Regions from separate parts of the Pantoea sp. X-Soil-ISGK-421 genome, predicted to be linked through region 1. Evidence: predicted binding sites of a transcription regulator. Region 1 holds the regulator's gene; the other holds the start of a gene.

Region 1 (3,706 bases):
CGGCATTACGCCATGAAGGGCGACTCTACGTTTACGGAGCTGGGTTTTCGTAGGGTGCGCATTTATGCGCACCTGAATGCATAGGCAATAAATTGACTCACTCGGTGTTAACGCGCTCTTGAGCCACGTTAGCCACAATCAACCGCTGCGGCAGAAGAAAGCTGAAACAGGTTTCCTGATGCGGCACGCTGGTGATTTCCAGCCGCGCGTTATGATGGCCCAGCGCATGTTTCACAATCGCCAGCCCCAAACCGCTGCCGCCAGTAGCGCGCGAACGCGCTTTATCCACACGGTAGAAACGCTCGGTGAGGCGTGGCAGATGCTGCTCGCTGATGCCCGGCCCGTCATCGCACACCTTAAACTGCGCACCTTGCTTGGTACGCAACCAGCTGATGTCGATGCGCGTGCCTTCCGGCGTATGATTCACCGCGTTGTAGACCAGATTGGAAATGGCGCTACGCAGCTGCTCGTCATTGCCGAACACTTTAAGGTGCGGATCGGTGTGGAAATGGATGGTATGACGTCCCTGACTCAGCGTTTCCGCTTCACGCTGCAACAGCAGCAGCATGCCAGGCACATCCACTGTCTCTTTCAGATCGATGGCCGGAGCCGCTTCAATCCGCGATAAGGTCAGCAGCTGTTTTACCAGGCTGTCCATGCGTCGCGTCTGCTCTTGCATGGTATGCAATGCCTTGCTGCGCGTGCGCTCGTTCATTACCGAGTCGTCCATCATTTCCAGATAACCTTGCAGCACCGTTAGCGGCGTACGCAGTTCATGGCTGACGTTAGCAAAGAAGTTACGTCGCGCGCCTTCCAGCTGGTGCATTTGGGTGACATCACGCGCCACCATCAGCCACTGCCCTTCGCTGTATGGCATCACGCGGAATTCCATATGATGCTGATTATTGAGGATCTGCGTCAGCGGCATGTCGAACTTGCGCTGGCGGATATAACGGGAAAATTCAGGATAACGCAGCAAATTGAGGATGTTCTGGCCGTTATCCTCCGGCCAACGCAAGCCAAGATGCTGTTGCGCCAAACCATTGCACCAGAAAATGGTGCCCTCTTCGGTGGTCAGTACCACGGCATCCGGCAGCGATTCTGCACCGCTGCGGAAACGTTTGATCAGATTACCCAGCTCACGCCGACGCCGCCGGTTGCGCAGCTGCATCTGATACAGACCATAGAACAGCGGTTCCCAACTGCCGCGTCCGGTGGGCGGCGTCATTGAACGATCGACCCACAGCCAGTGTGACAAACGCATCAGATTTCTGAAATGCCACAACATCACGCCGCTCACCGCAATCAGCAGCAGCCACGGCAGATAGCCGAACAACAGACCCAACACCAGCGCAGGTAAACAGACCAGCGCCAGCTCGGTCAAAAGTCTCTTCCAGGAGAGTCGTTCCAGCACGGTAAAAACTCCGTTTACGTTTAGTAGCGGGCTGAGAAACGATACCCTGTTCCGCGAACGGTTTGAACCATGCGATCGTGGCCGGTCAGTTCCAGCGCTTTACGTAAACGGCGAATATGCACATCGACGGTGCGATCTTCGACATACACATTGGTGCCCCACACGTGGTTCAGCAGCTGTTCGCGGCTGTAAACGCGTTCCGGATGCGTCATAAAGAAGTGCAGCAGTTTGTATTCGGTCGGTCCCATCTCCAGCGGCGTGGTTTCCGACATCACGCGGTGCGATGACGGATCGAGGCTCAGCCCCTGCATCTCAATCACCTCTTCCACCGCCATCGGCGAAATACGGCGCATCACCGCTTTGATACGCGCCATCAGCTCTTTTGGCGAAAACGGCTTGGTAATATAGTCATCCGCCCCCACTTCCAGACCGCGCACGCGATCTTCTTCTTCACCGCGCGCCGTCAGCATCATCACCGGAATGTCGCGCGTCATGGCTTCACGCTTCAAATGCTTAATAAACTGGATACCGCTGCCGCCGGGCAACATCCAGTCCAGCAGAATTAAATCAGGCCAGGGTTCGATCAGCTTACCAATCGCGCTGTCATAATCTTCCGCCTCAATAGGCTGGTAATCATTCTGTTCCAGCACGAAACATAACATTTCACGGATGGGAGCTTCGTCTTCCACAACCAAAATGCGCTTAGCCATTGTAACTCCTGCTAGTGTGACACCGTGTCACTGGGATTTGCGGCGTCATTATGCGTCAGTTTTGTGACACTTTTATGAAAAACACTGCCTTAAGATAGATAGATAAAAAACGGAAATGTCACAATAAAAATCTGCTTTTTTTCTTTGTGATCTTAAGTGGTTATAATTCGCCTTCGCTAAACTCAGCACGGAGCAAACATGCGCATCATTCACACCGCTGACTGGCATCTCGGCCAGTTCTTTTACAGCAAAAGTCGCGCCCGGGAACACCAGGCGTTTCTTGACTGGTTGCTGGATCAGATTGTGCAGCATCAGGTGGATGCGCTCATCGTCGCGGGCGATCTGTTTGATACCGGCTCGCCACCGAGCTACGCGCGCGAAATGTTTAACCGTTTTGTGGTGGCGCTGCAGCCGAGCGGCTGTCAACTGGTGGTGCTGGCGGGCAATCACGATTCGGTGGCGACGCTGAATGAATCGCGCGAGCTGCTGGCCTGCCTGAATACCCAGGTGATCACCAGCGCCACACCACAAGGCGAACAGCAGGTGTTAACGCTCACGCAGCGCGATGGCGCGCCGGGTGCGCTGCTGTGCGCCATTCCTTATCTGCGTCCACGCGATATCCTGCGCAGTCAGGCCGGACAATCGGGGCGCGAGAAGCAGATTTCGCTGCTGGAAGCGATCGAGCAGCATTATCAGCACTGCTATGCTGCCGCGCTGGCGCAGCGCGAGGCGCTGGACAGCACGCTGCCGATCATCGCCACCGGCCATCTCACCACTGTCGGCGTGACAAAAAGCGATTCGGTGCGCGACATCTATATCGGCACGCTGGATGCGTTTCCGGCGCAGGCGTTTCCACCCGCGGATTACATCGCGCTCGGTCACATCCATCGCGCGCAGCGCATCGCCAACAGCGAGCATATTCGCTATAGCGGCTCGCCGATTCCGCTCAGTTTTGATGAACTCGGCCGTGAGAAAAGCGTCTTCTTGCTGACGTTCAGCACCACGCTGGAGACGGTCACGCCGCTGACCATTCCGCACTTCCAGCCGATGCAGATGCTGAAAGGCTCAATGGCGGAGATCGAACATCAGCTGGCGCAGTTCCGCGAAAGCGCCAGCGAACAGCCCACGTGGCTGGATATTGAGATCACCACGCAGGAATATCTCAGCGATCTGCAACGCCGTATTGAAGCACTGACCGAAAAACTGCCGGTTGAAGTACTGCTGGTGCGCCGCAGCCGGGAGCAGCGGCAGCGCAGCCTGGAACGGCTGGAGAACGAAACTCTGAGCGAATTAAAAGTGGAAGAGGTCTTTGCCCGCCGCCTGGCGCAGGAAGATCAGCTGGATGCAGAGCAGGCCGAGCAACTCACGCAGCTGTTCCGCACCACCCTCGCGGCGCTGGAGAATCCATCTGCATGAAAATTTTGACGCTACGCTTTAAAAACCTCAATGCACTGCGCGGCGAATGGTTTATCGATTTCCGCCGTGAGCCTTTTGCCAGCAACGGATTATTTGCCATTACCGGCGCCACCGGCGCGGGCAAAACCACCTTGCTTGATGCCATTTGTCTGGCGCTCTATCACCA
Region 2 (3,706 bases), 640 kb from region 1:
CCGAGCGCCATTAGCAGGCTATTGAGCATCATCATGCCAAATGCCGGGCCGTTGCCATTCACACCGTGCGTCCAGATGCGCGAGATGTTTTCCCACAAATGCGTGCCCGGCAATAGCGTCATCGGCACCTGATACACCGCCTCGTTATCCAGCGTCGCCGCCACAAAAGCGATGTAGAGCGGGAACAGAATGGTCAGCACGCCCAGCACCAGCAAGGTATGGCTGAAGATATCCAGCCCGCGTCGATTCTCAATCATTGGTATTGCACCTTACGCTCGACAAAGCGGAATTGCAGAATGGTCAGGCCAATCACCAGCAGCATCAGCACCACCGATTGCGCGGCGGACGAAGAGAGATCCAGGCCGGTAAAACCTTCGCGATAGATTTTGTAGATAAGCGTAGTGGTGGCCTGCACCGGACCGCCGCCGGTGGCGGCATCGATCACCGGGAAGGTATCGAAGAAGGCATACACCAGATTCACCACCAGCAGGAAGAAGCTCACCGGCGTAATCAGCGGCAGCGACAAATTGAAGAAGCGACGCACCGGACCGGCGCCATCGATCGCCGCCGCTTCCACCAGCGATTTGGGAATCGACTGCAGCGCGGCGAAGAAAAACAGAAAGTTGTAGCTCATTTGCTGCCAGATCGACGCCAATACAATCAGGAACATCGCCTGACCGCTATTTTGCGCGTAGTTCCAGTTGTAGCCCATTTGGTTCAGCAGGTGGCTAAACAAACCGAGGCCCGGATTGAACAGGAACATCCACAGCACCGCAGCCACCACCGGCGCGACCGCGTACGGCAACAGCAGCAAGGTTTGGTAGAGGCTGCGCAGGCGAATCACGTAATCCACTAGCGCCGCCAGCAGCAGGGAAAAAGTCATGCCGCAAATCGTGACCAGCGCACTGAACTCAATGGTGGTCCAGAAGGACGCCAGATAATAGTCGTCGCTGAACAGGCGTTTGAAGTTCGCCAGCCCAACGAAGGTGCTGGAGATGCCAAAAGGATCAATGCTTTGCAGCGAATACCACAAGGCTTCACCGGCAGGCCACAGGAAGAAAATGGCCGTAATCACCAACTGCGGCAGCAGCAGCAAATAGGGCAGAAAACGGGAGCGAAATACGGGGCGCGATGAGGACATAGCAGGCTCAATCTGAGAGAAAAATCGGGGCGAACGCCAGGCGCCGGCCCCGAGATAACAGCATTACTTCACTTGCTGCTCAAAACGGCGCAGCAGCTCGTTACCGCGTTTCACAGCGTTATCCAGCGCAGCCTGCGGCGCCTGTTTGCCGGTCCACACGCCTTCCAGCTCCTCGTCCACAATAGTACGAATCTGCGGCATATTGCCCAGACGCATGCCTTTGGTGAACGGCAGCGGATCTTTGTTCAGCATCTGGCGCGTGGCGATGTCTGCGCCTGGGTTCTTGTCGTAGAAGCCCTGCTGCTTAGTCAGCTCATACGCTGCGGTGGTAATTGGCAGGTAACCGGTTTTCTGGTGCCATTCGGCAGCGATTTCCGGCTGAGCGAGGAACTTCATGAACTCCGCCGCGCCTTTGTAGGTGTTGGCATCTTTGCCTTTCATCACCCACAGGCTCGCGCCGCCAATGATGGCGTTCTGCGGTGCGTTCGGTACGGTTTCATCGTAGGGCATCATGCCAACGCCGAAGTTAAATTTGGCGTAGTGTTTGATGTCGGCCAGTGAACCGGAAGAGGCAGTGGTGATGCCGCAATCGCCGTTGTAGAACTTGGCGGTAGATTCATCTTTACGACCGAAGTAGGTGAAATCCCCCTTCTTATTCATCGCTTCCAACATTTCGATGTGGCGCACCTGCACCGGCTTATTGAATTCCAGCACCGCATCGGTACCGTCAAAGCCGTTGTTTTTGGTGGCGACCGGCAACGCATGCCAGGCGCTGAAGTTTTCAATCTGAATCCAGCCCTGCCAGCCACTGGCGTAACCGCAGGTCAGGCCCGCTTTACGCAGCGCTTCGGCATCTTTCGCCAGCGCCTGCCAGGTTTTTGGTGGCTGATCCGGGTTCAGACCGGCTTTTTTGAAAGCATCTTTGTTGTAGTACAGTACCGGCGTTGAGCTGTTGAACGGCTGAGAGATCAGCTGGCCTTTACTGTCGCTGTAGTAACCCGCAACGGCGGGCACGAACTGTTGCGGATCCATCGGCACGCCAGCGTCTTTGAACACTTGATTGACTGGTACAATCGCTTTTGACGCCATCATCGTCGCCGTACCGACTTCATACACCTGCAGCAGCGCAGGCGCTTTACCGGCGCGCACCGCCGCGATACCCGCCGCTAAGCTCTGCTCGTAGTTGCCTTTGTATGTCGGAACGATCTTGTAATCGGGGTGAGCCTGGTTAAAACGTTGTGCCAGAGAATCAACTTCTTTGCCTAACTCGCCTTCCATTGAGTGCCAGAAAGGGATCTCAGTTGCAGCCAGCGCATTACCGCTGAGCGCCAGACCGAGTACGACACTCATCAGGCGGGGACGAAGCGTAAAAGCGGACATAAAGTTTTCCTGTGCTGTTAGCGACGCGCGAATTCGCGCATTTTGTAGTTCGCGACGTAACATGACACGGGAAAATGACGGATTAATAACAGGTTGATTACGGGGATGTGACAGCGGGATGGGATAGGTTTATATATTCGTCCGTGCTGGCTGTCCCCCATCCCGGCCTTCCCCCGCTAGCGGGGGAAGGAAACGCTGCCACTTGCTGCTTCAGCACTCACATATGGCAGCATCTTCCTCCCCCATTTATGGGGGAGGACCGAGGAGGGGGACAGCGAGCCCCTATCCAGGGGGACAGCGAGCACCAATTACGCGCCTAAATACGCGCTTCTCACCGCTTCATTTGATAGCAGCGCTTCGCCGCTATCCTCCAGCACCACGTGGCCGTTCTCCAGCACATAACCGCGATCTGCCAGCTTTAGCGCCTGGTTGGCGTTCTGCTCGACGAGGAAAATGGTCATGCCCTCTTTGCGCAGTTGCTCAATGGTATCGAAGATCTGCTGGATGATAATTGGCGCCAATCCCAGCGACGGTTCATCCAGCAGCAGCAAACGCGGCTGGCTCATCAGCGCACGGCCAATCGCCAGCATCTGCTGCTCACCGCCGGACATGGTGCCCGCACGCTGTGCTTTACGTTCTGCCAGGCGTGAAAACAGCTGATAGACGCGATCAATACGCTCCAGATACTGCTGTCGCGTAGCGAAGAAGCCGCCCATCGCCAGATTCTCTTCCACCGTCATACGCGAAAACACCCGCCGACCTTCCGGCACGATGGCAATCGCTTCGCGCATGATTTTCGCCGTTTGCCAGTCGGTGATCGCTTTACCATCAAAAGTGATGCTGCCGCTGGTGGCGCGCGGTTCGCCGCACAAGGTGCCGAGCAGCGTGGTTTTACCCGCGCCGTTGGCACCAATCAGGGTAACGATTTCGCCCTGATTGATGTGCAGATTAATGTTGTGCAGCGCCTGAATCGGACCGTAATGGGCGCTGACACCCTGCAAGGTTAAAATCGGGTTTGCCATGTTACGCCTCACCTAAATAAGCACGGATCACATCCGGATTGTTACGCACCTGTTCCGGCGTGCCGTTGGCCAGCGGCGTTCCCTGATTGACCACGTAAATGCGGTCAGAAATGCCCATCACCAGCTTCATATCGTGTTCAATCAGCAGCACGGAAACCTTGTG

The links. The regulator PhoB, encoded in region 1, activates phosphate uptake and scavenging genes when phosphate is short. The targets are predictions, from matches to a motif close to CTGTCATAAAACTGNCNNAT.
Region 2: ugpB (sn-glycerol-3-phosphate ABC transporter substrate-binding protein UgpB) is a predicted target of PhoB. The motif match lies at 2,594-2,613, and genes of this name have one in related genera.

Annotation. Positions count from the first base shown of each region.
Region 1 covers NZ_AP035979.1:990,698-994,403, reverse strand. Annotated here, with positions in the region: gene phoR (phosphate regulon sensor histidine kinase PhoR) at 98-1,414, opposite strand; gene phoB (phosphate response regulator transcription factor PhoB) at 1,435-2,124, opposite strand; gene sbcD (exonuclease subunit SbcD) at 2,323-3,540, shown strand; gene AC6I8K_RS04450 (SbcC/MukB-like Walker B domain-containing protein) at 3,537-3,706, shown strand, end outside.
Region 2 covers NZ_AP035979.1:350,762-354,467, reverse strand. Annotated here, with positions in the region: gene ugpE (sn-glycerol-3-phosphate ABC transporter permease UgpE) at 1-257, opposite strand, end outside; gene ugpA (sn-glycerol-3-phosphate ABC transporter permease UgpA) at 254-1,141, opposite strand; gene ugpB (sn-glycerol-3-phosphate ABC transporter substrate-binding protein UgpB) at 1,205-2,521, opposite strand; gene livF (high-affinity branched-chain amino acid ABC transporter ATP-binding protein LivF) at 2,830-3,543, opposite strand; gene livG (high-affinity branched-chain amino acid ABC transporter ATP-binding protein LivG) at 3,545-3,706, opposite strand, start outside.